DNA from 3 places in the Streptomyces sp. NBC_00569 genome. Region 2 is predicted to be linked to each of the others. Evidence: predicted binding sites of a transcription regulator. Region 2 holds the regulator's gene; each other region holds the start of a gene.
What was found. The regulator HrcA, encoded in region 2, represses chaperone genes, less so after heat shock. The targets are predictions, from matches to a motif close to TTNGCACTCNGNNNNNCNGAGTGCNAA.
Positions count from the first base shown of each region.

Region 1: a site for HrcA is predicted at 7,760-7,786, ahead of groL (chaperonin GroEL). Genes of this name have one in related genera too.
Region 3: a site for HrcA is predicted at 2,711-2,737, ahead of groES (co-chaperone GroES). Genes of this name have one in related genera too.

Region 1 is NZ_CP107783.1:5,590,557-5,600,317, forward strand. It holds gene OHO83_RS25250 (ABC transporter substrate-binding protein) at 1-256, shown strand, start outside; gene OHO83_RS25255 (DUF3263 domain-containing protein) at 267-593, shown strand; gene otsB (trehalose-phosphatase) at 641-1,498, shown strand; gene OHO83_RS25265 (alpha,alpha-trehalose-phosphate synthase (UDP-forming)) at 1,681-3,090, opposite strand; gene OHO83_RS25270 (hypothetical protein) at 3,200-4,078, opposite strand; gene OHO83_RS25275 (glucosyl-3-phosphoglycerate synthase) at 4,115-5,062, opposite strand; SAM riboswitch class I at 5,243-5,374, shown strand; gene thrC (threonine synthase) at 5,392-6,678, shown strand; gene OHO83_RS25285 (MoaD/ThiS family protein) at 6,726-7,001, shown strand; gene OHO83_RS25290 (cold-shock protein) at 7,427-7,630, shown strand; gene groL (chaperonin GroEL) at 7,950-9,575, shown strand; gene OHO83_RS25300 (hypothetical protein) at 9,648-9,761, opposite strand, start outside.
Region 2 is NZ_CP107783.1:6,583,147-6,592,907, forward strand. It holds gene OHO83_RS29590 (DUF3097 domain-containing protein) at 1-385, opposite strand, end outside; gene OHO83_RS29595 (MBL fold metallo-hydrolase) at 420-1,151, opposite strand; gene hrcA (heat-inducible transcriptional repressor HrcA) at 1,273-2,289, shown strand; gene dnaJ (molecular chaperone DnaJ) at 2,290-3,426, shown strand; gene OHO83_RS29610 (nitronate monooxygenase) at 3,539-4,612, shown strand; gene OHO83_RS29615 (16S rRNA (uracil(1498)-N(3))-methyltransferase) at 4,609-5,352, shown strand; gene OHO83_RS29620 (VOC family protein) at 5,373-5,765, shown strand; gene OHO83_RS29625 (S41 family peptidase) at 5,872-9,123, shown strand; gene OHO83_RS29630 (histidine triad nucleotide-binding protein) at 9,201-9,554, shown strand; gene OHO83_RS29635 (ribonuclease Z) at 9,575-9,761, shown strand, end outside.
Region 3 is NZ_CP107783.1:4,486,148-4,495,908, forward strand. It holds gene OHO83_RS20020 (ester cyclase) at 1-380, shown strand, start outside; gene groL (chaperonin GroEL) at 524-2,149, opposite strand; gene groES (co-chaperone GroES) at 2,260-2,568, opposite strand; gene OHO83_RS20035 (polysaccharide deacetylase family protein) at 2,782-3,789, opposite strand; gene OHO83_RS20040 (polysaccharide deacetylase family protein) at 3,789-4,727, opposite strand; gene OHO83_RS20045 (class I SAM-dependent methyltransferase) at 4,819-6,030, shown strand; gene OHO83_RS20050 (cell wall-binding repeat-containing protein) at 6,008-8,056, opposite strand; gene OHO83_RS20055 (RNA polymerase sigma factor) at 8,156-9,466, opposite strand; gene OHO83_RS20060 (YciI family protein) at 9,523-9,761, opposite strand, start outside.

The sequences.
Region 1 (9,761 bases), 990 kb from region 2:
CTCGCGCGAGTACGACCTCCTGCCGGTCACCAACTCCGCGTCGGACACGATGGCCGACAGGCGTGACCAGAAGCTCTCGCAGTTCCTCGGAGAGCTGCCGAACTCGCAGCTCTACCCCGTCGGCAAGATGTCCTGGGCCCAGGTCAGCGCCGGCGTCAAGCGCGAGATCGGCTCGGCCGTCGGCCCCAACGGCAACCCGGGCGCCACCCTCGGCCGCCTTCAGCGCTCGGCCGACGCGGCGGAGAACGCGGAGTAGCGTCGCTGCCGTGAGCGAACCGCCGTACGCAGAGACAGAGACAGAGCCGGGGACAGAGCCGGCGCCCGAGTCGGGGCCGGCGCCCGAGCCCGAGTCCGCCCGGGAGACGTCCGGCGCCCTGTCCCCCCGTGAGCAGGGCGTCCTCGCCCTGGAGCGGCGCGGGTGGGCGTCGGCCGGGGCCAAGGAGCGCGCCGTGCGCGAGGAGCTGGGGCTCGCCCCGGTGCGCTACTACCAGCTGCTCAACGCGCTCCTCGACGACCCGAGGGCCCTCGCCCACGACCCGGTCACCGTCAACCGGCTGCGCCGGGTACGGGACGCGCGCCGCGAGGAACGCTGACCCGCACGCCAGGAGTGCGGTCCGCCTCCCGCGGATAGGCTCGGCGCATGGGCAGCCCTCAGCAGCACGACCTGCCGTCGCCTGTGACCTCCGCCGGGCGTGACGGCCTCGACGTACTCCTCTCGGACCCCGCGCGGGCCGTGATCGCGCTCGACTTCGACGGCACGCTCGCGCCGATCGTGCCCGACCCCGAACAGGCCCGCGCCCACCCGGGCGCCGTCCGCGCGCTCGCCGCGCTGGCACCGCAGGTCGCGTCCGTCGCCGTGATCACCGGTCGCCCCGCCGGCGTCGCCGTACGCCACGGCGGCTTCGCGGGCATCCCGGGCCTCGAACACCTCGTGGTCCTCGGCCACTACGGCGCCGAGCGCTGGGACGCCGTCACCGGCACGGTCCACGCCCCCGCCCCGCACCCCGGCGTCGCGGCCGTCCGGGCCGAACTGCCCGGGGTCCTGGAGTCCGTGGGCGCCTGGCGCGGCACCTGGATCGAGGAGAAGGGCCGGGCCGTCGCCGTCCACACGCGCCGCGCGGCCGACCCGCAGGCGGCGTTCGAGGCGCTGCGCGCGCCCCTGTCCGACCTCGCGGCCCGGCACGGCCTGATCGTCGAGCCCGGCCGGCTCGTCCTGGAACTGCGGCCGCCCGGCATGGACAAGGGCGCCGCGCTCAGCGCCTATGTACGGGAAGTGGGCGCGACGTCGGTCCTGTACGGGGGCGACGACCTCGGCGACCTGTCCGCGTTCGCCGCCGTCGACGAGCTCCGCAAGGACGGGGTGCCGGGGCTGCTGGTGTGCAGCGGCAGCTCGGAGGTCACGGAGCTGGCGGAACGCGCTGACGTGGTGGTGGACGGACCGGAGGGAGTGGTGGGGCTGCTGTCGGGTCTGGCCGGCGCGATCAGCTCCCGGGCCTAGGGCCTGTCCGGCGGATCTTGTCGCGGGCGCGGGGTCTGGCACGCCGACCTGCGGCGTTGTCGTCGGTTGCCAACGCTCCGCGTTGTCGCCCTCCTCCGCCTTGCATCTCGACGCACCAGACCCCGCTCACCAGCACAGATCAGCGCAGGCCCCCGAGTGCGACCTGATCCGCCGGACAGACCCTAGCCCCGCGCCTGGGCCCGCAGCGCGTCGAGCTGGTCCAGGAACCACTGGGCGGGCGGCAGCGCGGTCGCCGCGGCCGCGAGCCGCTTCGTGCGTTCGGCGCGCTCCCCGTCGCCCATGAGCAGTGCGGTGTGCAGGGCTCCGGCCGTCGCCGACACGTCGTACGGGTTCACCACGAGCGCGTCGTCGCCCAGCTCCTCGTACGCCCCCGCCTCTCGCGACAGGACCAGCGCGCAGCCCTCGTCGGAGACGACCGGGACCTCCTTGGCGACGAGGTTCATGCCGTCCCTGATCGGGTTGACCAGCGCCACGTCGGCCAGCCGGTACGCGGCCAGGGAGCGGGCGAAGTCGTCCTTCACATGGAGTACGACCGGGATCCAACTCTCCGTACCGAAGCGGGAGTTGATCTCCCCGGCGACCCGGGACACCTCGTCGGTGTACTCCCGGTAGACCGCGAGGTCCTGCCGTGACGGGTACGCGAAGGCGACATGCACCACCCGCTCGCGCCACTCGGGGTGCTCATCGAGGAGGAGGCCGTACGCGTGCAGGCCGCGCACGATGTTCTTCGACAGCTCCGTGCGGTCCACGCGGACGATCACCTTGCGGTCCGGGCCGCCGATCTGCTCCCGCAGCGCGGCGAGCCGCTCCTCGACATCGGGGCGGCGCGAGCGCTCCCGCAGGAAGTCCGCGTCCGCGCCCAGGCCGTGCACCCCGATCTCGGTACCGAACGTGCCGCCCACCACGGCCTCGCAGCACGCCGTGAACGTGTCCGCCCAGCGCCGCGTCAGGAAGCCGAGCCGGTCCGCGCCCAGCATCCCGCGCAGCAGCTGCCCGGCGATGTCGTCCGGCAGCATCCGGAAGTAGTCGACCGGCGCCCACGGGGTGTGCGAGAAGTGCCCGATGCGCAGGTCGCCGCGCAGCTCCCGCAGCATCCCCGGCACGAGCGCCAGGTGGTAGTCCTGCACGACGACCGCGGCGCCCGGCCCGGCCTCCGCGGCCAGCGCCTCCGCGAACGCCCGGTTGTAGGCCTCGTACGACGCCCACTGCGCACGGAACCGTGGCCCGAAGACCGGCTCCAGGGGCGTCTGGTAGAGCATGTGGTGGACGAACCAGAGGACCGAGTTCGCGATGCCGTTGTACGCGTCGGCGTACACCTCGGGGTCGATGTCGAGCATCCGCACGCCGGGCTCGCCGACGCCGCGCCGCACCGCCTCGCGGTCGCCTTCGCCGAGGGCCGCGCACACCCACACCGCGCTCGCCCCGTCCGGGTCCTGTCCGATCGCGGAGAGCCCGGAGACGAGCCCGCCCCCGCCGCGCCGCGCGTCGAGCGTCCCGTCGGCCCCGAGCTCGTACGAGACCGGACCGCGGTTGGACGCGACGAGGATCTGTGCACCCTGCGTGGAAGCCATACGGGCAAAGTAGCCCGGCCCGTAAACGCTCAAACGTACGGCCGGACTCCGTGGGAGTCCGGCCGTATACGATCCGCCGTCCGCCTGCCGCGGCGGTTACCCGCGCGGGTCAGTACCGGCGGCTGCGCGCCGCCGCCACCGCGAGGACACCGAGCGTGCACAGGGCCGCCGCGAGACCGCCGTACAGAAAACGGTCCGAGTCACCGGTGTCGGCCAGCGCGCTGCCGTGCGCCTCCTGAGCCGGGGCCGGGCGGGCCTGCTCCCGCCTGGCGGTGATGACCGAGGTGCACGGGTCGCCCTCGCCGGGCCGGGCCTTCGGGCAGTTGGTGCGGGGCACGTCGGCCGTCACGGTGATCACGGTGGCCCGGCCCGCCGTGCAGGACGCCTTCACGCGCTGTGTGATGACGACCTCGCCGTGGGCCGCGACGTCACCCTTCCAGACGTACACGGCCCCCCGCTTCGTGACGCTCCCGGCGGAGGCGACCGGGGCCGAGCCCGCCGTCACGGGCCACTCGACGGCGACGCCGGTGCGCTTCCTGGCGGAGAAGTCGGCGATCGTGACGGTGTTCCCGGTCTCCGCGCACGGCGGCGCGGCGGGCCGCTCCGGCACGCTCGTGATGCGCAGGGCGGGCGGCGCCGGCGCGTACGTCACCTTCGCGCCGGGCGGGATCGTCACCCGGCCGGTGCTGGAGCCGTAACCGGCCGTCGTACCGGCCGTGTTGACGCGCTGCGTCACGAACGTGTCGTTGCGGCCGCCCCGGCCGCCGCCGGCCGCCGCGCAGCGCGCCGTCAGGCCGGCCGGCGCGGCCCGGCAGCCCATGACCGTGTTGCCGATGTAGCGCTTGGTGAACGGCGCGACCGCGTCCGCCGAGGCGGGGGCCGCGGCGCCGAGCGCCGTCAGTGCGGTGGCCGTGGCGACGAGCGCCCCGGCGGTGCGGGTGGCGGCTGCGCGCAGCCGTCGCTCACCCGAAACTTGTCTGAGCCACATAAAGGGCAATGTAGGCAAAACATACGATTGCCCCGGCTACGCCACGCGGCGCTCCGCGTACTCGGTGATTTCGGTCATCGGGGGGCGTTCCTCGGTGTCCACATCATGCGTGCGCGGCTCGAATCCCTGTTCCCCGCGCTCGAACTGGGTGAGCACCGGACGTACGAGGTGCCCGCGCGCGAGCCGCAGTTGCGCGGTGCGGTAGATCGCCGCGGCCATCCGCCCGAGCGCCTGCCCGTCCTGGTGCCGGTGCTTGCGCACGCCCACGTCGACCTGCCCGAGCGCGTCCAGGCCCACCGTGTGCAGCGCGTCGACGAGAAGACCGAGCTCGACTCCGTAACCGACGGGGAACGGCAGGCGCTCCAGGAGCGACCTGCGGGCCGCGTACTCGCCGCCGAGCGGCTGCACGAACCCCGCGAGCAGCGGCCAGTGCAGATTGAGGACGGGGCGCGCGACCAGCTCCGTGACCCGGCCCCCCTGGCCCGCGGCGGACCCGAGCGGGCGGTCGTACATCGCCTTCACGAAGTCCACGCCGGGATCCGTGAGCAGCGGGCCCACGATCCCCGAGACGAAGTCCGCGGAGAACTCCTTCAGGTCCGCGTCGACGAAGCAGACGATGTCGCCGCCCGTCACGAGCAGCGAGCGCCACAGCACCTCGCCCTTGCCGGGCAGGGCCGGGATCCTCGGCAGGATCGTGTCCCGGTGCACGACGCGCGCCCCGGCGGCCCGCGCGACCTCGGCCGTACGGTCCGTCGAGCCCGAGTCGATCACCACCAGCTCGTCGACCAGCGGCACCCGCTCCGTCATCAGGGCGCGCCGGATCTCGGCGACGATCTCGCCGACCGTCTCCTCCTCGTTCAGCGCGGGCAGTACCACGCTCACCGAGGTGCCCGAGGCACGCTTCGCGGCGATCAACTGAGGGAGCGGGCGGTCCGACACCGACCAGGAACGCCTGCTCAGCCAGCGCTCAACTTCTTCCAGCACGGTGCGCGGCTCCTCACTGTCTGAACTGTCTGATCACGAACTGTGATCCATCTCGCGGTTCGGACGACTATCTCAAGCGTCCAGGCCTTCGGTTACAGTCTTGAACAACGCCGGTGACCATCGCATGTCGGGGTCGCCGCCGCGCTTGAGTGATCAAGTGCCAGCTCAACAACCGAATAGCGCTCATCCAGAGGGACAGAGGGATACGGCCCGTTGAAGTCCCGGCAACCCTCCCGCCGACCTTGTCGAGGTCCAGGTGGGGAAGGTGCCAATTCCGTCTCGTGGCGAGATGCGCCGCGAGGAAGATGAGGAGAAAGGGCCTCGCCATCATGGCTGCGCAGACTGTCGCCACCACCACGTCCGTTGATCTCGGACCCGCCTCGGCGCTTTCCTGCCGCGAGTGCGGCACCAGCTTCCCGCTCGGACCGATCTTCGCCTGTGCCGAGTGTTTCGGGCCGCTCGAAGTCTCCTACGACCTGCCGGTCGGCGACCCCGAGTCGCTGCGCAAGGAGATCGAGGCCGGACCCGCCAACATCTGGCGCTACGCCCCTCTCCTGCCCGTCCCGGCCGACGTCGCCGAGAAGCCGAACCTGAACCCCGGCTGGACCAAGCTCGTCAAGGCCGACAACCTTGCCCGTGAACTCGGCGTCGAGCAGGGCAAGCTGTTCGTCAAGGACGACTCCGGCAACCCCACGCACTCCTTCAAGGACCGCGTCGTCGCCCAGGCCATCGAGGCCGCCCGCGCCTTCGGCTTCACCACCCTGTCCTGCTCCTCCACCGGCAACCTCGCCGGCGCCGTCGGCGCCGCCGCGGCCCGTGCCGGCTTCCGCTCCTGCGTGTTCATCCCGCACGACCTGGAGCAGGGCAAGGTCGTCATGGCCGCGGTCTACGGCGGCGAACTCGTCGGTATCGAGGGCAACTACGACGACGTCAACCGCTTCTGCTCCGAGCTCATCGGCGACCCGCTCGGCGAGGGCTGGGGCTTCGTCAACGTCAACCTGCGCCCGTACTACGGCGAGGGCTCCAAGACGCTCGCGTACGAGATCTGCGAGCAGCTCGGCTGGCGGCTCCCGGACCAGCTGGTCATCCCGATCGCGTCCGGCTCCCAGTTCACGAAGATCGACAAGGGCCTCCAGGAGCTGATCAAGCTCGGCCTCGTCGAGGACAAGCCGTACAAGCTCTTCGGCGCCCAGGCCGAGGGCTGCTCGCCGGTGTCCGTCGCCTACAAGGGCGGCCACGACGTCGTGCGGCCGCAGAAGCCGAACACGATCGCCAAGTCCCTGGCCATCGGCAACCCGGCCGACGGCCCGTACGTCCTCGACATCGCCCGCCGCACCGGCGGCGCCGTGGAGGACGTCGACGACGAGCAGGTCGTCGAGGCGATCAAGCTCCTCGCGCAGACCGAGGGCATCTTCGCGGAGACCGCGGGCGGTGTGACGGTCGGCGTGACGAAGAAGCTGATCGAGGCCGGCCTGATCGACCCGACGCTCACCACCGTCGTCCTCAACACCGGCGACGGCCTCAAGACCCTCGACGCGGTCGCCGAGACGTCCCAGGCGACCGCGACCATCCGCCCGAGCCTGGACGCGTTCCGGGACGCGGGCCTCGCCCACTGAAGACCCGCGCACTCCCGCGACACCCGCACGGAAAGGCTGCAGCCCCCATGAGCGTCAACGTCCGCATCCCCACCATCCTGCGCACCTACACCGGCGGCAAGGCCGAGGTCGCCGCCGAGGGCGGGACCCTCTCCGAGGTCATCGCCGACCTGGAGAAGAACCACACGGGCATCGCGGCCCGCGTCCTGGACGACCAGGGCAAGCTGCGCCGCTTCGTGAACGTGTACGTCAACGACGACGACGTGCGCTTCGAGCAGGGCCTGGAGACGGCGACGCCGGAAGGCGCGGGCGTCTCGATCATCCCGGCCGTCGCCGGCGGCTGATCGCCCGGCCTTGCAAGGCCACACAGAGTCACCTGAATTGCCCCCTCCGCGAGAGAAGCGGAGGGGGCAATTCTGCATGGTTGAGCGCGGTAGAGTTGGGAAGCGAGCTTCGCGCCTGTGCCGAGCGCATATATGAAGTCGGCCGCCGTCCGACAAGAAGCAGCCAAAGTGCCCCGCCCTTATCGGGTGTTCGTGGCATTTGTCGGGCCCGAGTTGCCCCGGAATCCAATGACTCCGCCGCTTATTACCGCTCTGCCGTGCCCAGAATTCTCGTCCGATTGACCTGTTGCAGAGGGCAGTTGGGCAGATACATTCAGCCGCGGTCGACGCGTTCCGGCGCACACCTCCAACCAATGGGGCGTGAGGTCTGACCCGGGTCCGCGAAGTGCGGGCCTGTGCAAGGGCCAGTAATAGGGGAGTTAGTCATGGCTCAGGGCACCGTCAAGTGGTTCAACGCGGAGAAGGGGTACGGCTTCATCGCGGTCGACGGTGGTGCGGATGTATTCGTCCACTACAGCGCCATCCAGATGGACGGATACCGCACCCTTGAAGAGGGTCAGCGAGTCGAATTCGAGATCTCGCAGGGCCAGAAGGGTCCGCAGGCGGACATGGTCAAGCTCGCCGTCTGATCTCGGCGCGATCGGCCACCGACACACTCACGCCGAGAGGCCCGCACCCCGCGAGGGGTGCGGGCCTCTCGTGCGTCTGCGCGCGACCCGCGCACACCGCCCGGGAGGGCCGCGCGTCTGCCGGAGGCGCTTGCACTCTCCTAGGCCGAGTGCTAATCATTGCGTTAGCACTCTGAAGGTGAGAGTGACAGAACTTGGATCGGGTCGGTGAGGCTCGCAGGCCGGGTGGGGCAAGGAACCACACGGCACGCAGGCCGTCCGTCGCGGGCACCAGCACGGTCCGTTTGCGTTTCCACCCCGTCCGGGAGGACCACTTCACATGGCCAAGATCATCGCGTTCGACGAGGAGGCACGGCGCGGCCTCGAGCGCGGCATGAACCAGCTCGCCGACGCCGTCAAGGTGACCCTGGGCCCCAAGGGTCGCAACGTCGTCCTCGAGAAGAAGTGGGGCGCCCCCACGATCACCAACGATGGTGTGTCCATCGCCAAGGAGATCGAGCTCGAGGACCCGTACGAGAAGATCGGCGCCGAGCTGGTCAAGGAGGTCGCGAAGAAGACGGACGACGTCGCCGGTGACGGCACGACGACCGCGACCGTCCTCGCTCAGGCGCTCGTCAAGGAAGGCCTGCGCAACGTCGCGGCCGGCGCCAACCCGATGGCCCTCAAGCGCGGCATCGAGAAGGCCGTCGAGGCCGTCTCCGCCGCCCTGCTCGAGCAGGCCAAGGATGTCGAGACCAAGGAGCAGATCGCTTCCACGGCCTCCATCTCCGCCGCCGACACCCAGATCGGCGAGCTCATCGCCGAGGCGATGGACAAGGTCGGCAAGGAAGGCGTCATCACCGTCGAGGAGTCGCAGACCTTCGGTCTCGAGCTTGAGCTCACCGAGGGCATGCGCTTCGACAAGGGCTACATCTCGGCGTACTTCGCCACCGACATGGAGCGTATGGAGGCGTCGCTCGACGACCCGTACATCCTCATCGTCAACTCCAAGATCGGCAACGTGAAGGACCTCCTTCCGCTGCTCGAGAAGGTCATGCAGTCCGGCAAGCCGCTGCTGATCATCGCCGAGGACGTCGAGGGCGAGGCCCTGTCGACCCTGGTCGTCAACAAGATCCGTGGCACCTTCAAGTCCGTCGCCGTCAAGGCCCCGGGCTTCGGTGACCGCCGCAAGGCCATGCTCGGCGACATCGCCATCCTCACCGGTGGCACCGTCATCTCCGAGGAGGTCGGCCTCAAGCTGGAGAACGCCGGTCTCGACCTGCTCGGCCGCGCCCGCAAGGTCGTCATCACCAAGGACGAGACGACGATCGTCGACGGCGCCGGTGACAGCGACCAGGTCCAGGGCCGCGTCAACCAGATCCGTGCCGAGATCGAGAACTCGGACAGCGACTACGACCGCGAGAAGCTGCAGGAGCGCCTGGCGAAGCTCGCCGGCGGTGTTGCGGTCATCAAGGCCGGTGCCGCGACCGAGGTCGAGCTCAAGGAGCGCAAGCACCGCATCGAGGACGCCGTTCGCAACGCGAAGGCGGCCGTCGAGGAGGGCATCGTCGCCGGTGGTGGCGTGGCCCTGCTCCAGGCCTCCGCGGTCTTCGAGAAGCTCGAGCTCGACGGTGACGAGGCGACCGGCGCCAACGCCGTGAAGCTCGCCCTCGAGGCCCCGCTCAAGCAGATCGCCGTCAACGGTGGTCTCGAGGGTGGCGTCGTCGTGGAGAAGGTCCGCAACCTTCCCATCGGCCACGGCCTGAACGCCGCGACCGGCGAGTACGTCGACATGATCGCCGAGGGCATCCTCGACCCGGCGAAGGTCACGCGTTCCGCGCTGCAGAACGCCGCGTCCATCGCCGCGCTGTTCCTCACCACCGAGGCCGTCATCGCCGACAAGCCGGAGAAGGCCGCCGCGGGCGGCGCTCCGGGCGGCATGCCGGGCGGTGACATGGACTTCTGATCCTGATGGATCGGTAAGTACATCTCTGTCGGCCCCCGGGACCACTTGGTCCCGGGGGCCGACGGCGTGTTGTCAGACCGCCTGCTCCTCGTATGTGCGCCATGCGTCGCGGCCGGCCTGCGCCGCGGTCTGCGCCTGGTGGAGCGCCCGGGAGGCGAGCTCGCCGGGTGACACCTCCCAGCTGCC
Region 2 (9,761 bases):
AGACCCGCTCCACCAGCTCCGCGTCGTGCCGGCCCTCCACATAGATGCGCCCGGCCCGCGCGACCTGAGCCCGCGCCCCGGGCACCGCGACCGACCCGGAGGCCGTGCGTGAGGGACGCACGGGCGCGGCGGACAGGGGGCGTACGAGGGTGACGACCCGGCCCTCGAGCAGGAAGCCGCGCGGGTCCATGGGGAACACCCGGTGCTTGCCGAAGCGGTCCTCCAGGGTCACCGTCGGGCCCTGGGCCGTCTTCTCGCAGCGGATGACGGCCCCACAGAACCCGGTCGTGACCTCCTCGACCACGAGATCCACGTCCGCCGCCACCTCGGGCGCGGCCTGCTGCTTCTTCCACGGCGGGGTGAAGTCGGGGGAGTACTGGCGCATGGTGCAGACGATAGGAGTGCGAACGGCCGTACGGTTACGACACGCCGAAACGCGCCGCCAGGGCGGCACGCTGCGCACGGACAAACTCCGCATTCACCGCGGCTCCGTGCCCGGGGACGTACACGGCATCTTCACCGCCCAGTTCCAGCAGCCGGTCCAGGGCGGCCGGCCAGCGGCCCGGCACCGCGTCACTGCCCGCCTGCGGCTCGCCCGACTCCTCGACCAGATCGCCGCAGAAAACGACCTCGGGCGTGCCCGGCACCAGGACCGCCAGGTCGTGCCCGCTGTGCGCCGGACCCACGTTCGCGAGCAGCACCTGGAGCCCGCCGCCCAGATCGAGCGTCCACTCCCCGCACACCCGGTGCTGCGGCACGACGAGCACGTCAGCGGCCTCGGCCGCCTCCTCGTGCGGCACGCCGTGCGCCACCGCGGACGCCCGCAGGTCGTCGCGGCCCCGCGTGAACACCGTGTCGATGCCCGCGGCGCCGTACACCTCGACACCGGCGAACGCCGCCGTGCCCAGAACATGGTCGAAGTGGGGGTGTGTCAGAGCGATATGCGTCACGCGCGCGTGCGGGCCCATGAGGCGCCGGGTGTCCGCCCGCAGCGCAGCACCCTCACGAAGTGATGAACCCGTGTCGACGAGCAACGCCGCCCCGTCGCCCACGACCAGGCCCGTCGTGCAGTCCCAGCCCGCCAGCCGGACCCGCCCCGCCCGAGCGGACAGCTCCTCCCAGCCCACCGCATTCCAGTCCAGGTCGTCCATGGGTCCGACGCTAGCGCCCTTGCCGGGCCCGTACCCACCGGCCGTACACTGACCCGGAGACCATTGGCACTCGGCCGCACCGAGTGCCAGCCGCGGACGACACAGCTGGAGGTGCGCGCGAATGCTCAGTGAACGCAGGCTCGAAGTGCTGCGCGCCATCGTCCAGGACTACGTGGGGACCGAGGAGCCGGTCGGCTCCAAGGCGCTCACCGAGCGGCACAGCCTCGGCGTCTCACCGGCGACGGTGCGCAACGACATGGCGGCGCTCGAGGAGGAGGGCTTCATCGCCCAGCCCCACACGAGCGCCGGGCGGATCCCGACCGACAAGGGCTACCGCCTGTTCGTGGACAAGCTGACGGCGGTCAAGCCGATGACGGGGCCCGAGCGCCGCGCCATCCAGAACTTCCTCGACGGCGCCGTCGACCTCGACGACGTCGTCGGCCGGACCGTGCGGCTGCTCGCGCAGCTGACGCGGCAGGTCGCCGTGGTGCAGTACCCGTCCCTGACGCGGTCCACCGTGCGCCACGTGGAACTGCTCTCGCTCGCCGCCGCCCGCCTGATGCTCGTACTGATCACGGACACGGGGCGGGTCGAGCAGCGGATGATCGACTGCCCGGCGCCGTTCGGCGAGACCTCTCTCGCCGATCTGCGGGCCCGGCTCAACAGCAGGGTCGCGGGACGCCGCTTCGCGGACGTGCCGCAGCTGGTGCAGGACCTGCCGGAGTCCTTCGACGCGGAGGACCGCGGCACGGTCGCGACGGTGCTCTCCACTTTGCTGGAGACGCTCGTCGAGGAGACCGAGGAGCGTCTGATGATCGGCGGTACCGCCAATCTCACGCGCTTCGGACATGACTTTCCCCTCACCATCAGGCCGGTTCTCGAGGCCCTTGAGGAGCAGGTCGTGCTCCTCAAGCTCCTTGGTGAGGTCAACGATTCGGGCATGGCCGTACGGATCGGTCATGAGAACGCCCATGAGGGACTCAGCTCAACCTCTGTGGTCTCGGTCGGCTACGGTTCGGGCAGCGAGGCAGTCGCCAAGCTCGGCGTGGTCGGACCGACCCGCATGGACTATCCGGGAACGATGGGAGCAGTACGCGCAGTGGCACGTTACGTCGGACAGATCCTGGCGGAGTCGTAAGTGGCCACGGACTACTACGCCGTACTCGGCGTGCGCCGCGACGCCTCCCAGGACGAGATCAAGAAGGCCTTCCGCAGGCTGGCCCGTGAGCTTCACCCGGACGTGAATCCGGACCCGAAGACACAGGAGCGGTTCAAGGAGATCAACGCCGCCTACGAGGTGTTGTCGGACCCGCAGAAGAAGCAGGTCTACGACCTCGGGGGCGACCCCCTCTCGCAGGCGGGCGGAGGCGGAGCCGGCGGCTTCGGCGCCGGTGGCTTCGGGAACTTCTCCGACATCATGGACGCGTTCTTCGGAACGGCGTCCCAGCGTGGTCCCCGGTCGCGCACGCGCCGCGGCCAGGACGCCATGATCCGGCTCGAGATCGAGCTGGACGAGGCCGCCTTCGGGACCACCAAGGACATCCAGGTCGACACGGCCATCGTCTGTACGACCTGCAGCGGCGAGGGTGCCGCGCCGGGCACGTCCGCGCAGACCTGTGACATGTGCCGCGGCCGCGGCGAGGTGTCCCAGGTCACGCGGTCCTTCCTGGGCCAGGTCATGACCTCGCGGCCGTGCCCGCAGTGTCAGGGTTTCGGCACGGTCGTGCCGACGCCGTGCCCGGAGTGCGCCGGCGACGGCCGCATCCGCTCGCGGCGCACGCTCACCGTGAAGATCCCGGCCGGTGTCGACAACGGCACGCGGATCCAGCTCGCGGGCGAGGGCGAGGTCGGCCCCGGCGGCGGCCCCGCCGGTGACCTGTACGTCGAGATCCACGAGCTGCCGCACCCCGTGTTCCAGCGGCGCGGCGACGATCTGCACTGCACCGTCACCATTCCGATGACGGCGGCGGCGCTCGGCACCAAGGTGCCGCTCGAGACGCTCGACGGCCTGGAGGAGATCGACATCCGGCCGGGCACGCAGTCCGGTCAGTCGGTCCCGCTGCACGGGCGCGGCATCACGCACCTGCGCGGCGGCGGTCGCGGCGACCTCATCGTGCACGTCGAGGTCCTCACGCCGACGAAGCTGGACCCCGAGCAGGAGCGGGTGCTGCGTGAGCTGTCGAAGCTGCGCGGCGAGGAACGTCCCACGGGGCAGTTCCAGCCCGGCCAGCAGGGGCTGTTCTCGCGGTTGAAGGATGCGTTCAACGGACGCTGACTGAGCCCGGCGTACGCAAGAAGCAGGGACCACGTCCCCCGCATCACGCGTGGCACATGCCACGCGGAAGGGCCGATTCGGTCCGATGCGGGGGACGTGGCACGATGCGGTCATGTCCCCCACGCTGACCGATCTCTGTCACTATCCGATCGTGCAGGCACCCATGGCGGGCGGTGCTTCCTGTCCGCAGCTCGCCGCCGCCGTGTCGGAGGCCGGCGGGCTCGGATTCCTCGCCGCCGGGTACAAGACCGCCGACGGGATGTACCAGGAGATCAAGCAGGTACGGGGGCTGACCGGCCAGCCGTTCGGCGTGAACCTCTTCATGCCGCAGCCCGAGTACGCGGACCCCGCGGCCGTCGCCGTCTACGGCAGCCAGCTCGCCGGTGAGGCGGCCTGGTACGAGACGCAGCTGGGCGACCCGGACAGCGGCCGCGACGACGGCTTCGACGCGAAGCTCGCGATCCTCCTCGACGACCCGGTACCGGTCGTCACCTTCACGTTCGGCTGCCCGGGCCGCGACGTCATCGACTCCCTCGCCCGCGTCGGCACCCTCACCGCCGTCACCGTGACCACCCCGGAGGAGGCGCAGGCCGCCCAGTGGGCCGGCGCCGACGCGGTGTGTGTCCAGGGCATCGAGGCGGGCGGCCACCAGGGCACGCACCGGGACAACCCGGAGGCCGACGGCTCCGGCATCGGACTCATCGCGCTTATCACCCAGGTCCGCGAGGCCGTGCAGATCCCGATCATCGCCACCGGCGGCCTCATGCGCGGCGGGCAGCTCGCCGCCGTGCTCGCCGCGGGCGCCGACGCCGGACAGTTCGGCACGGCCTTCCTGGTCTGCCCCGAGTCCGGCGCCAACCTGCTGCACAAGCAGGCCATGACCAACCCGCTGTTCGTGCGGACCGAGCTGACCCGGGCGTTCTCCGGGCGCCCGGCGCGCGGTCTCGTGAACCGGTTCATGCGCGAGCACGGCCCGTACGCGCCCGCCGCCTACCCGCAGATCCACCACATGACGTCGACGCTGCGCAAGGCCGCTGCCAAGGCCGGGGACCCGCAGGGGATGGCGCTGTGGGCGGGGCAGGGCCACCGGCTCGCCCGTGAGCTGCCCGCCGGCCAGCTCGTCGAGGTGCTCGCGGCCGAACTCGCCGAGGCGAGCGACGCGTTGGGCGCGCGGGGTGCCGCATGACGGCGCCGGTGTTCGTCGTCGACGAGGTGCCGTCCGACAAGACGTACGTGCTCGACGGGGCCGAGGGGCGGCACGCGGTCTCCGTGAAGCGGCTGCGGGCCGGTGAGGACGTCGTCCTGACCGACGGGCGCGGGCGCTGGACCGAGGCGGTCGTGGAGGCCGCCGAGGGCAAGGACCGGCTCGTCGTCACGGCGGGCCCCGTCCAGGAGGAGCCCGCGCAGGCTCCCCGGATCACCGTCGTCCAGGCCCTGCCCAAGGGCGACCGGGGCGAACTCGCCGTCGAGACCATGACGGAGACCGGTGTCGACGCGATCGTGCCGTGGCAGGCGGCCCGCTGCATCACGCAGTGGAAGGGCGACCGCGGCGCCAAGGCGCTCGGCAAGTGGCGGGCCACCGCGCGCGAGGCGGGCAAGCAGTCCCGCCGGGTGCGCTTCCCGGACGTCGCGGACGCCGCGACGACCAAGCAGGTGGCGGCACTTCTCGCCGGGGCGGACTTCGCGGCGGTCCTGCACGAGGACCGCGACTGCGACAGCGGCGCCCTCGCCACCGCCGAGCTGCCCACGGCCGGGGACATCGTCCTCGTGGTCGGCCCGGAGGGCGGCGTCTCGCCCGACGAGCTCGCCGCGTTCGCCGAGGCGGGCGCGCGTCCGTACCGGCTCGGGCGTAGCGTTCTGCGTACGTCGACCGCGGGGACCGCCGCGACGGCGCTGCTCCTCGGCCGCACCGGTCGCTGGTCCTGATCAGACCCCCAGGGGGACGCGTGGAACTCGCCCAGGTCAGACTTCTCGTCACCGACTTCCGTGCCTGTTACCGCTTCTACGCGGACGTGCTCGGCCTCAGGCCGCAGTCGGGGGCTCAGGACGGACCGTACGAGAAGTTCAGCCCCGTGGCGGGCTCCGCGGGCATCGCGCTCGAGGACCGGACGCTGATGGCGCGGGTCATCGGTGAGGTGGGGGACGCCCCGGACGGGTACCGCTCCCTCGTCGTGCTGCGGGTCGACGACCTGGACCGGTACTGCGAACAGATCGTCGCGCGCGGCGCCGAGATCCTCCAGGGCCCCGCGCCGATGACCGACCGGATGCGCGTCGCACACCTCAAGGACCCCGAGGGCAACATCGTGGAGCTCCAGGAGTGGCTGCTGATGGGCGGCTGAGCGCGCGGCGATCCTCGGTCCCGCAGGGCGCCGGAACAAGCCGTATCACCGCGGGCAAGTGACGAAAGCCCTGACCGGACGCGGTGCGCGTGCCTAGGGTGATCGAGTGATACGGACAGCGCACTCTGGATATCTCCGGTTCCCGCATCTGCACGGCGAGTTGGCCGCCTTCACCGCCGAGGACGACGTATGGGTCGCCCCTCTCGACGGCGGGCGCGCCTGGCGCGTCAGCGCCGACAACGTCCCCGTCAGCCACCCCCGGATCTCGCCCGACGGCACCACCGTCGCCTGGACGTCCACCCGCGACGGCGCCCCCGAGGTGCACATCGCCCCGGTCGACGGCGGACCCTCGAAACGCCTTACGTACTGGGGCAGTTCGAGGACGACGGTGCGCGGCTGGACCCCCGACGGGCAGGTCCTCGCGCTCAGCACCCAGGGCCAGGCGTCCCTGCGCCGCAGCTGGGCGAGGGCCGTACCCCTCGACGGCGGACCCGCCACCACGCTCCCGTACGGGCCCGTGGGCGACGTCGTGACCGGGTCCGGCGGGCAGGTCGTCCTGCTGTCCGCGCCGATGGGCCGCGAGGCCGCCTGGTGGAAGCGCTACCGGGGCGGCACCGCGGGGAAGCTGTGGATCGACCGGGCGGGCGACGGCGAGTTCGTCCGCCTCCACGAGGAGCTCGACGGGAACATCGAGTACCCGATGTGGGTGGGTGACCGGGTCGCCTTCCTGTCCGACCACGAAGGTGTCGGCGCCCTGTACTCGTCTCTCGCGGACGGCAGTTCACTGCGCCGGCACACGCCGCTCGACGGCTTCTACGCCCGGCACGCGTCGAGTGACGGCACCCGCGTCGTGTACGCGTCGGCCGGCGAACTGTGGATCGTGGACGCCCTCGACGGCGCGGAGGACGCCGCGCCGCGCCGCCTGGACGTCCGCCTCGGCGGGCAGCGCGTCGACCTCCAGCCCCACCCCGTCAGCGCCGCCCGCTGGTTCGGCGCGGCGGCACCCGACCACACCGCTCGCGGCAGCGCCGTCGCGGTGCGCGGCGCGGTCCACTGGGTCACCCACCGCTCCGGGCCCGCCCGCGCGCTGGCCGCCCGGCCCGGCGAACGGGCCCGCCTCCCGCGCACCTTCCGCGTCGAGGGCGAGGAACACGTGGTGTGGGTGACGGACGCCGAGGGCGACGACGCCCTGGAGTTCGCGCCCGCCACCGGCATCGCGCCCGGCGCCACCCCGCGCAGGCTCGCCGCCGGGCGGCTCGGCCGCGTACTGAACCTCGCGATGGCGCCCGACGGCAGCCGCGCCGCCGTCGCCTCGCACGACGGGCGTGTGCTGCTCGTCGAGCGCGAGAGCGGCGAGGTCAGGGAGGTCGACCGCAGCGAGGACGGGGACGTGACGGGTCTCGTCTTCTCGCCGGACTCGGCGTGGCTCGCCTGGTCGCACCCCGGCCCCTCGCCCCTGCGCCACCTCAAGCTCGCCAACACCGCGGACCTGTCGGTGACGGAGGCGACGCCGCTGCGGTTCCGGGACTACGCGCCCGCGTTCACCCTCGACGGCAAACACCTCGCGTTCCTCTCCGCGCGTTCCTTCGACCCGGTCTACGACGAGCACGTCTTCGACCTCGCGTTCGTCGGGGGCTCGCGGCCCCACCTGATCACGCTCGCCGCGGCGACGCCGTCCCCGTTCGGCCCGCAGCGACACGGCCGTCCCTTCGACACCCCGGACAGCCCCGCCGCCGAGACCCCCGACAGCGAAGGCACCCCCACCACTCGTATCGACCTCGAAGGGCTCGCCGACCGCATCGTCGCGTTCCCGGTCGAGGCGGCCCGCTACACGACCCTGCGGGCCGCCAAGGACGGTGTCCTGTGGCTGCGGCACCCGCTCCAGGGCGTACTCGGCGCGTCCCGTGCCACCCCGGACGACCCCGACCCCAAGAGCGAGCTCGAACGCTACGACCTCGCCCAGCAGCGCATCGAGCACCTCGCCTCCGACGCCGACCACCTGGCCGTCAGCGGCGACGGCAAGCGCGTCCTGCTGTGGACCGACGGCAAACTGAAGGTCGTACCGAGCGACCGGCGCGCCTCCTCCGACGACGACAGCGACACCAACATCACCGTCGACCTGAGCCGGGTCCGCCAGGACGTCGACCCGGTCGCCGAGTGGCGGCAGATGTACGACGAGGCGGGCCGCCTCATGCGGGACAACTTCTGGCGCGCGGACATGGACGGCGTCGACTGGGACGGTGTCCAGGAGCGCTACCGGCCCGTCCTCGACCGCGTCGCCACCCACGACGACCTCGTCGATCTCCTGTGGGAGGTCCAGGGGGAACTCGGCACCTCCCACGCCTACGTCACACCGAGCGGCGGCTGGAGCGGCGGCGACCGGCGGCAGGGCCTCCTCGGCGCCGACATCTCCCGTCACGAGGACGGAAGTTGGCGCATCGACCGCGTCCTGCCCACCGAGACGTCCGACCCGCGCGCCCACGCGCCGCTCGCCGCGCCCGGGGTGGCCGTGCGCGCGGGTGACGCGATCATCGCGGTGGCCGGACGCCCCGTCGATCCCGTCACCGGTCCCGGACCGCTCCTGGTCGGGACGGCGGGCAAGCCCGTCGAGCTGACCGTCTCCCCGGCCGGCGGCGGCGACCCGCGCCACGCGGTCGTCGTCCCCGTCGCCGACGAGGAGCCGCTGCGCTACCACGCCTGGGTCGCCGACCGCCGCGCCCACGTCCACGCGTTGTCGGGCGGCCGACTCGGCTATCTCCACGTGCCCGACATGCAGGCTCCCGGCTGGGCCCAGATCCACCGCGACCTGCGGGTCGAGGTGGCGCGCGACGGACTCGTCGTCGACGTGCGCGAGAACCGCGGCGGACACACCTCGCAGCTCGTCGTCGAGAAGCTGGCCCGCCGGGTCGTCGGCTGGGACCTGCCGCGCGGCTCCCGCCCCTTCAGCTACCCGATGGACGCGCCCCGCGGCCCCGTGGTGGCCGTCGCCAACGAGTTCTCCGGTTCCGACGGCGACATCGTCAACGCGGCGATCAAGGCGCTCGGGATCGGCCCCGTGGTCGGCGTACGCACCTGGGGCGGCGTCATCGGCATCGACAGCCGCTACCGGCTCGTCGACGGCACGTTGGTGACGCAGCCGAAGTACGCGACCTGGCTGGACGGCTACGAGTGGGGACTGGAGAACCACGGCGTCGACCCCGACGTCGAAGTGGTCGCCGCCCCGCAGGACCACGCGGCCGGGCGCGACCCGCAGCTCGACGAGGCCGTGCGCATCGCCCTCGCGGCGCTCGCCGAGAACCCGGCGCGGACGGCACCCGAACTCCCGGAGCCGCGCGGGCGGACGCAGGGCCTGTCGTAGGAGGCAGACGTCGCGGGCGGCGGCGGGCCGGATAGCATGCGCGGCGTAGTGACCGGACGGTGTGAGGAGACGTGATCGTGGCCGGAGAGCCGCAGGCCGACTGCCTGTTCTGCAAGATCGTCGCGGGGGAGGTCCCGGCCACACTGGTACGGGAGACCGAGACCACTGTCGCCTTCCGGGACATCAACCCGCAGGCGCCGACCCACATCCTCGTCATCCCGCGCGTCCACCACCGCGACGCCGCGACCCTCGCCGCCGCCGAGCCGCAGATCGCCGCCGACGTGCTGCGGGAGACGGCCGAGGTCGCCGCCGAGGAGAAGCTCGGCAGCTACCGCGTCGTGTTCAACACCGGCAGCGGCGCGGGCCAGACCGTCTTCCACGCCCACGCCCATGTCCTCGGGGGCCGCGGTCTCCAGTGGCCCCCCGGCTAGCGGGCGCCGGGCAACGCGCCGTGTCCGCACGGGAATTGGTGGTGCTCGGCACCGCGAGCCAGGTGCCGACGAGGCACCGCAACCACAACGGCTACCTGCTGCGCTGGGACGGGGAGGGCATCCTCTTCGATCCCGGCGAGGGCACGCAGCGCCAGATGCTGCGGGCCGGCGTCGCCGCGCACGACCTCGACCGGCTGTGCGTCACCC
Region 3 (9,761 bases), 2.1 Mb from region 2:
TCGCCATCGAGGGTGAACTGCCGCCGCTCAACGGCCTGCTCGCGGAGGACTACCACGACCACGACCCCGGCAACGTGACGGACACCATCGGTCTCGACGCGATGCGGCGCGAGATCGAGATGTACCGCGGCGGGTTCGACCTCGACTTCATCATCGACGACCAGATCACCGAAGGCGACCGGGTGTGCACGCGGTGGACCTTCAAGGGCGACCACAACGGCGACTTCATGGGCATTCCGGCGACGGGCAAGCAGGTCACGATGACCGGCGCGACCATCTTCCGGTTCCAGGAGGACGGGAAGATCGTCGAGGGCTGGTGGAACATCGACCGGCTGGGGCTGATGGCCCAGCTCGGCGCGCTCGATCAGCTCGAGTCCTGACCGCTCAGGCCCGGACCCGGCGCCGCACACGCCGAGGCCCGGCCCCGCGAAGAACGCGGAACCGGGCCTCGTACGGTGCAGAGCCGGTCGGACCGGCTCTGCACCGGTGACTCAGTGCACCAGTGACTCAGTGGCTCAGTGCACTAGTGGGAGTGGCCGTGCCCGTGGCCGGCGGCCTCGGGCTCCTCCTCCGCCGGCTTCTCGACGACCAGGGTCTCGGTCGTGAGCAGCAGCGAAGCGATGGACGCGGCGTTCTCCAGGGCGGAGCGGGTGACCTTGACCGGGTCGATGACGCCGGCCTTGACCAGGTCGCCGTACTCGCCGGTCGCGGCGTTGAAGCCCTGGCCCTTGTCGAGCTCGGCGACCTTCGAGGTGATGACGTAGCCCTCGAGGCCGGCGTTCTCGGCGATCCAGCGCAGCGGCTCGACGGCGGCGCGGCGCACGACCGCGACACCGGTGGCCTCGTCGCCGGTCTTGTCGAGGTTGCCCTCGAGGACCTTGACGGCGTGCACCAGAGCGGAGCCACCACCGGAGACGATGCCCTCCTCGACCGCGGCGCGGGTCGCGGAGATGGCGTCCTCCAGACGGTGCTTCTTCTCCTTGAGCTCCACCTCGGTGGCGGCGCCGACCTTGATCACGCACACGCCGCCGGCGAGCTTCGCGAGGCGCTCCTGGAGCTTCTCGCGGTCCCAGTCGGAGTCCGTGTTCTCGATCTCGGCCTTGATCTGGTTGACGCGGCCCTCGACGTCGGCCTTGTTGCCGCCACCGTCGACGATCGTGGTGTCGTCCTTGGTGATGGTCACGCGGCGGGCGGTGCCGAGCACGTCCAGACCGGCCTGGTCGAGCTTGAGGCCGACCTCCTCGGCGATGACGGTGGCACCGGTGAGGGTGGCCATGTCGCCGAGCATCGCCTTGCGGCGGTCACCGAAGCCGGGCGCCTTGACGGCGACGGCGTTGAACGTGCCGCGGATCTTGTTCACGACCAGGGTCGACAGGGCCTCGCCCTCGACGTCCTCGGCGATGATCAGGAGCGGCTTGGAGCCACCGGCCTGGATGACCTTCTCGAGCAGCGGCAGCATGTCCTGGATGGAGGAGATCTTGCCCTGGTTGATCAGGATGTACGGGTCCTCGAGCACGGCCTCCATGCGCTCCTGGTCCGTCACGAAGTACGGAGACAGGTAGCCCTTGTCGAACGCCATGCCCTCGGTGAAGTCCAGCTCCAGACCGAAGGTGTTGGACTCCTCGACGGTGATGACACCGTCCTTGCCGACCTTGTCCATCGCCTCGGCGATGAGCTCGCCGACCTGCGAGTCCTGGGCGGACAGACCGGCGACGGCGGCGATGTCGGCCTTGTCCTCGATCGGGCGGGCGGTCGCGAGGAGCTCGTCGGACACGGCCTTGACCGCGGCGTCGATGCCCTTCTTCAGGGCGGCCGGGGAGGCGCCGGCGGCGACGTTGCGCAGGCCTTCCTTGACCAGGGCCTGGGCGAGCACGGTGGCGGTGGTGGTGCCGTCACCCGCGATGTCGTTGGTCTTGGTCGCCACCTCCTTCACCAGCTGGGCGCCGAGGTTCTCGTACGGGTCGTCGATCTCGACCTCGCGGGCGATCGTGACACCGTCGTTGGTGATGGTGGGAGCGCCGAACTTCTTGTCGATGACGACGTTGCGGCCCTTGGGGCCGATCGTCACCTTGACCGTGTCGGCAAGCTTGTTGACGCCGCGCTCGAGGGCGCGACGGGCGTCCTCGTCGAACTTCAGGATCTTCGCCATGGAGCTGTTAGTCCTCTCGAACGAACTGCGCCCCCGACGCCCGGCATGCTGAGAAAAGTCGCAGCTGAGTAGCGGGGTGCCAGGGGCGCAGAACTAAAACAGTGGGTGAATTACTTCTCGACGATCGCGAGCACGTCGCGAGCCGAGAGGACGAGGTACTCCTCGCCGTTGTACTTCACCTCGGTGCCGCCGTACTTGCTGTACAGCACGATGTCGCCGGTCTGCACGTCGAGCGGCAGGCGCTCGCCGTTCTCGAAGCGACCCGGGCCCACGGCGAGGACGACGCCCTCCTGGGGCTTCTCCTTCGCGGTGTCCGGGATGACCAGGCCAGAGGCGGTGGTCTGCTCGGCGTCGAGCGGCTGGACCACAATGCGGTCCTCGAGCGGCTTGATGGCAACCTTGGAGCTGGTGGTCGTCACGATCCGACCTCCCCCTTCGGAGATCACGGGGTTAACTGTCTGAGGTGGCGACCAGGTGGATCCGTCGTCGCGGGTGCCGGACCTGCCCGTCGCTATTGGCACTCTCCAGTGGGGAGTGCCAGGGCCGAGACTATGACTGCGATTAGCACTCGGTCAAGCGGAGTGCCAATTCACTGACGGCGAGTCTTCCGCACGGCCCCTTCGGCCCGTCCGTCACAGGTAGTCCTCGAGCCTCCCCACCGCGAACCCCTGGGCCTGGATGAGGCGCAGCAGCCGCGTCATCGTCCCGGTGAGCGACGCCCCGTGCGGGCCGACGCCGTCACGGAACTGGGCCCGGACGATGTCACCGGGACGCAGCCGGCCCCCGTCCGCGTCACGCAGGTCGCCGCTCGCCACCGAGGCGCGCCACAGGACCACGACGTCGACCCCACAAGTGGCGGCGGCGCGCAGGGTGTTCTGGTTGTACTCGCCGAAGGGCGGCCGGAGGAGGCGGGGGCGGGTACCGAAGCGGTCCTTCAGCCGGTCCTGCTGGCCGCAGATCTCGGCGTGCTGCTCGGCGTACGGGAGCGAGGGCAGGAAGTGGTGGTTCAGGGTCTGGTTCTGCACGCCCGCGCCGAGGGTCCGCAGCCTGCCGAAGTGGTCGTGGCCGGGGCCCGCGACGCCGTCCGTGAGGAAGACGCTGACGGGCAGCCGCAGGTCGCGGACCATGTCGGCGAAGTGCGGGTCGCGGTCCACCCCGTCGTCGAAGGTGAGGAAGACGACGTGGTCCTTGGTGGGGACGTGGTCCACGACGGGCGGGAGCGCGTGCGGCCCCGCCCCGGCCGCGTGGCGTGCCGGGGGTCTCGGCGCCGGGGCGAGCGGAGCGGAGAGTCCCCAGCGGCGGTAGGCGTCCCGGGCACGGCCGTCACGTGGAGTTGTGGCGTGACGCGCGGGGGCGTGAAGAGGCACGACGCGCACCCGCCCCCCGCCGGCTCCCGCCGTCCCGGCCCCGAGCGCACCCCACGACCCACCCCCCGGACCGACGGCCGGTGTGGTCGTCGGTGCCGCGTCGTGCGAGTGGCGGACCCTCTCGGCCGCCTTCCTGCTGAGCCGCTCGATCGGGTCCACGGACGGGGCACACCCGGTGAGCAGCGCGGGTGCGAGGACACCGGCGGCCAGGGCAGCGGCGAGCAGCCGCCGGGGCCCGGTGCGCGCGAGGGCCCGCCGCGCCCGCACGGGCATCACAGGTAGTCCTCCAGCCTGGCCACCGCGTACCCCTTGTCGGTCACGTACTTCATGAGCAGGCGGACCATGTCGGGCATGCTGCCCTTCCACTCCTCGCGGCCGCGGAAGTGGGTCAGGATGATGTCGCCGGGGTGCAGGTCCCGGTCGGCCTCGCGCCACTCGACGTGGTCGACGTACACCTCTTCGTTCCAGATCGGCGCGTACTTGATGCCGCAGGACTTGGCGGCGCGCAGCGTGTCCCGGTTGTAGTTGCCGTACGGCGGGCGGAAGAGAGCGGGCAGCTCGCCGTACTGGCGCTGCATGATGTTCTGCATCCCGCAGATCTCGCGCTTCTGCTCCGCGTAGGACAGGCCGGGCAGATACGGGTGCGTCAGCGTGTGGTTGTTCAGCGTGACGCCACGGGCCTGCATCTTCCCGAAGTAGCCGTAGTCGTCCTTCACCAGGTAGTTGCTGAGGAAGGCGGTGTACGGGATCTTCAGGTCGCTCATCATCTTCAGGAACTCCGGGTCCTTCTCGGAGCCGTCGTCGATGGTGAGGAACACGACCTTGTCCTTGGTCGGCACGGTCGTGAAGACGGGCGGCAGGTCCTCCTGGCCGTGGACCTCGAAGCCCTTACGGGCCCGGATCACGGGCTTCTCGGCGGGCGCCGGCGGCGCGAGGAGCGGCGGCTTCGACAGGCCCCACTTCCTGGCCATCGCGACCCGGGCGGCACGCATCTTGCCCGCGTGGGAGTCGAGGGCGCGGGCAGGCGGCGCCTGGAGGGGCTGCGGGCCGGGCGCCGGCTCGACGGCCTTCTTGCCGTCGGCCGCGGCGCACCCGGAGAGGACCGCGCAGGCGGCGAGAACGGCGAGACAGGCCCGCGTACGGGCGTGACGGGCCCCCCGGCCCGGCATCCCCTCAGCGGCTCTTTTGTCGTTTTGTCGTACAAGTCGCATGGCGCCGGATCCTCGCAGCTCACAGCACCGATCCGGGCCCGACACCGCGGCCGGGCGCGCACCGTCCACCGACTGGCCCACAATGGGCCTGGTGAACGACCTCGCCTCCTTCAGCTCACTGCTCTCCGCGCAGGGCCAGGCGCTCCTCGACGACGTACGGGACATCACCCCCGGCCAGGAGCTCGCCGTCGCCACCCGGCTGCGCCGCGACCACCCGGCGGACCTCGTCTCGGCGGCCATCGCGCAGGCCCGGCTGCGCCAGCGCGCCGCGGCGAAGTTCGGCGAGGCGGACGCGCGCCGCATGTACTTCACTGCGAACGGCGTCGAGCAGGCGACCCGCACGAGCGTCGCCACCCACCGCGCGCAGGAGTTCAAGGCGCTCGGAGTGCGCTCCGTCGCCGATCTGTGCTGCGGCATCGGCGGCGACGCGATCGCGCTGGCCCGCGCCGGGATCTCCGTACTCGCCGTCGACCGCGACCCCCTCACCTGCGAGGTCGCCCGCGCGAACGCTCGGGCCCTGGACCTCGACGGGCTGATCGAGGTCCGCGAGGCCGATGTCACCGAGGTCGACACGGAGCCGTACGACGCGGTGTTCGTCGACCCCGCGCGCCGGGGCGGCGGCAAGGGAGGCGGCCGGATCTTCGACCCGGAGGCGTACTCCCCGCCCCTGTCCTGGGCGGTCGGCGCGGCGCTCGGGGCCCGGCACGCGGCCCTGAAGATCGCGCCCGGCATCCCCCACGAGGCCATCCCCGACGCGGCCGACGCCGAGTGGATCTCGGACGGCGGGGACGTGAAGGAGGCCGTGCTCTGGTTCGGCACCGAGCCGGGCCGCATGCGGGCGACACTGCTCCCCGGGCCGCGCGCACTCACCGGCCGCGGCCTCCCCGACCCCGAAGTGCGGTCCGTGGGGCGGTACTTGTACGAGCCCGACGGCGCCGTCATCCGCGCCCACCTGGTCGCCGACGTGGCCGAGGAGGTGGCGGGCGGGCTGATCGACGAGACGATCGCCTACGTCACGTCCGACACACTGCGGGCGACGCCGTACGCCACCGCGTACGAGATCACGGACCACATCCCGTTCAACGTCAAGAAGTTGAAGGCGCTGCTGAGGGAGCGCGAGGTCGGGATCCTGACGGTGAAGAAGCGGGGGTCGGCGGTGGAGCCGGAGGAGCTGCGCCGCAAGGCACTGCCGAAGCGGCACGGCCCGAACGCGGTGACGGTCTTCCTGACCCGCGTCGCGGGCGCCCCGACGATGCTGCTCGGCGCGCCCGCGCGTCCGGCTACTGGTGGTGCCGGGTCCTGAGCGGCTCCAGGTTCGGCTCGGCGCCGATCGGGCCGGTCCGCTCCACCGAGGTGGCGTCACCGCCGTTCGTGCGGGCCAGGAAGGTGCTCCGCCGCGCGCTCTGCGGCTCCACCCCGTTGTAGTAGGGGTGAGAGACGTACTGGCCGCTGCCCGCGCTGATCGCGGCCCCGGAAGCGTCCAGCGTGCCGGCCGCCACGGAAGTGCTGCCGCCGAAGCCGACCGCGAACTGGACGCTCGCGGACTCCCGCAACAGATAGCTGCTCGTCGCGCTCGACAGGGCGCCGGGCGTGGTCCAGAGCACGGGACCGAACACGTTCATCGCGGAGCCCGCGGACACACCGCCGCGCCACGAGTCGACCGAGGCGAGCCCCGCCTGGCTCGGCGCACTCCACCAGAGCTTGGCGAGGGCGGCCGCGGTGCCCTCGTGCCCGGTCCCCGTGACCGGGTAGTACGTGTACGTCGAGGGCCAGCTGGAGAACGTCGTGTGCGTCAACGCGTACTTCGCGGACGTCCCCACCGGGATGATCATGGTGTCGTCGGGGTCGAGGCTGTTGAGGTACGACTTCACCGACGAGGTCAGCGTGTTGCCGTCGTTGAGCACGACGCCGCCCGCGCTGCCCGTCCCGTCCGCGCCGGCCGCGACCGACGCCGCCAGAGCCGAGTGGTAGTCGGTCCCGGTCGCCAGGAACACGTACTTCGGCGCGCTGGTGATCGACTTGGCCACGGCGACCGAGGTCGAGTAGCGGGAGGTGCCCGCCAGCCGCTTCGGCGTGAAGCCGAGCGCGGTCACCTGCGAGGACACGGTGCTGCTGAGCATGGACGTGCCGCCGACGAGATAGACGTACGCCCCCGGCTTCAGCGTCCGCTTGAGCTCCGCCTTCACCGCGGACGACAGGCCGCCCGACGGCGTCATGAGGACCGGCCCGTGCTTCTTGCCCGCAAGGGCCGGCGCCGTGAGCGAGTACGAAGGACTGTCACGGTTGATCAGCACCGCCGCCTTGGCGTCCATCAGGCCCGGCTCGCTCTGCCCGACCGTGTTCCAGGTCCAGCGCGAGGAGGCGACGTTGGTCGCGTAGGTGTCGGCGCCCCAGACGCGGCCCGTGGTGTTCTTGCGCAGCGGCTGCCAGCTGGGGTTGTAGCCGAAGTTGCCCTCCTGGTGACCCGCCACCGCGGTCAGTTTCCCGCTGTCCAGGTCCACGTACTCCGTGGTGTGCACGTCGGAGCTGTCGCCCGAGGTGTCCGCGTCGAAGATGATGCGCCCGCCGGTGGGTGACCAGGACGGGTTGCCGTAGCCGCGCGGGCCGGTGGTGATCTGCTTGGCGTCCGTGCCGTCGGCGTTCGCCGTGAAGATCTGCGCCGGGCCGCCGTCGGGATACCGGACGAAGGCCAGCTGCGTGCCGTCCGGGGAGAAGGCGGGCTGCTCGCCCTCGGTGAGGATCTGCTTCACCGTCCCGGTCTCCGGGTCGTAGGTCCAGATGCCCTTGTTGTCGTAGCAGCCGTAGTTGACGCGCCGCTCGAACGCGATCACACCGGACGTGCTCACGGTCGGGTCGTTGTCGCAGACGGTGGTCGGCTCCTGAGCGCTCGTCAGGAGCGGGCGCGGGGCCCACGAGCCGTCGGAGGGGCCGTAGCCGAGCTGGCCGTTCGACGTGAAGAAGATGTACCGGCCGCCCCACCCGTAGGTGAGATCGCTGGGGATGTAGCTGGCATGGAATCCCTCCCCGTCCGGGAGGGTGACCTTGGAGGCGCCGTTCGGGCGGATGCTCTGGACGTCCTGCCAGGCGCTGACCAGACGGCTGCCGTCCGGGGCCCAGGCGGACCAGTCCCCGTCGTACGTGTTGGGGACCTGGGTGACGGCGCCGGTGGCCGGGTCGTACAGCTGCGGTCCGTCGAAGAGGATCTTGCCCTCGGTGCCGGGCCAGGGTCCGGCGTCCGCCGAGGCGACGGGCGCGGTCGCCAGACTGCCCGCGGCGAGCGCGACCGCGGTGGCGAGCACCGCGGCACGGCGGCGCGTGAAGAACTTCAAGAGTGACCCCCCACGGATCAGTGATGTCGGAGTGCCGTCCGCTCACGCCACCGCGTCGGGGTCTCCCCCCGCCGACGCGGCCGTATCACGGCAGCCGCGTCACTGTAGTGGCTGGTGCGGCCCCTGGGAACAGGAATTTCCCTGGTCCGTACGGCACGCCTGAGCCCGCGCCAGCAGCATCTCCCGCTCCCGTTCGTTGCGGGTCAGCGAAGCGGCCCGCTCGAACTCGGCCCGCGCCTCCTCGCGCCGCCCGAGCCGGTCGAGCAGGTCTCCGCGCACGCTCGGCAGCAAGTGGTAGTCGCGCAGCGCCGGTTCACCGAGCAGGGCGTCGACCAGGGCGAGGCCGGCCGCGGGGCCCTCGGCCATGGACACCGCCACCGCCCGGTTCAGCTCGACGACGGGGGAGGGCGCCCGGGCGGCGAGCAGCCCGTACAGGGTCGCGATCCCCTGCCAGTTCGTCTCCGCGTACGTGTGGGCGTGCGCGTGGCTGGCGGCGATGGCGGCCTGGAGGGCGTACGGTCCGGGGCCGCCGGCGGACACCGCGTCCGCGCGGCCGAGCGCCGCGAACCCGCGCCGGATCAGGAGCTGGTTCCACCGCCTGCGGTCCTGGTCCCTGAGGAGAACCGGCTCGCCCGACGGGCCCGTACGGGCGGCCGAGCGCGAGGCCTGGAGCTCCAACAGGGCGGCCAGGCCGTGCACTTCGGGCTCCTTCGGCATCAGGGCTGTCAGCAACCGGGCGAGCCGCAGGGCGTCCTCGCACAGCCCCGGGCGCAGATAGTCGTCGCCCGCCGTGGCCGCGTACCCCTCGTTGAAGATGAGGTAGATGACCTCGAGGACCGAGCCGAGGCGGGCCGCCCGCTCAGGACCGTAGGGCACTTCGAAGGCGACGTTCTTCGTGGCGAGGGTGCGTTTGGCGCGCACGATGCGCTGGGCGACCGTCGCCTCGGGGGCCAGGACCGCGCGGGCGATCTCGGCGGTGGTCAGGCCGCCGAGCAGCCGCAGCGTGAGCGCGACCCGGGCCTCGGCGGACAGGACCGGGTGGCAGGCCGTGAAGACGAGGCGGAGCAGGTCGTCGTCGATGTCGTCCGGGTCCGAGGGCTCGTCCAGGTGGGGCGGCGCGGCCTCCAGGTCACGGCCGACCTCCGCCAGCTTGCGCGCGTACCGCTCCTTGCGGCGCACGAGGTCGATCGCCCGGTGCTTGGCGGTGGCCATGAGCCACGCGCCGGGGTTGTCGGGGATGCCCTCGTCCGGCCACTGCTCCAGGGCGGCGACGAGCGCGTCCTGCGCCAGTTCCTCCGCTATGCCCACGTCCCGCACGATGCGCGTGACACCGGCGATGATGCGGGGCGCCTCCAGACGGAAGACGGTCTCGATGGCGTGGGCCGCTTCGGCAGTACGTTCTGCTGTCACGGCCCACCATCAGACACCCGCGCCCACGGGACGGCCAAGGGCCTGTCCGGCGTGGCTCAGCCCTCGGCGATCTCCCGGATCTCGGAGGTGACCGTCCAGTGCTCCTCGTGGACCTTCAGGAACCGCTTGGTCCACTCCAGGATCTCGGCCCGGTCCTTGGCCTGGATGATCGCGTAGCCCCCGATGACCTCCTTGGACTCGGTGAACGGCCCGTCGGTGACGGTGATCTCGCCGTTCTCGTAGTGCACGCGGGTGCCCTCGGACGACGGGTGCAGGCCCCCGGTGTCGAGCAGCA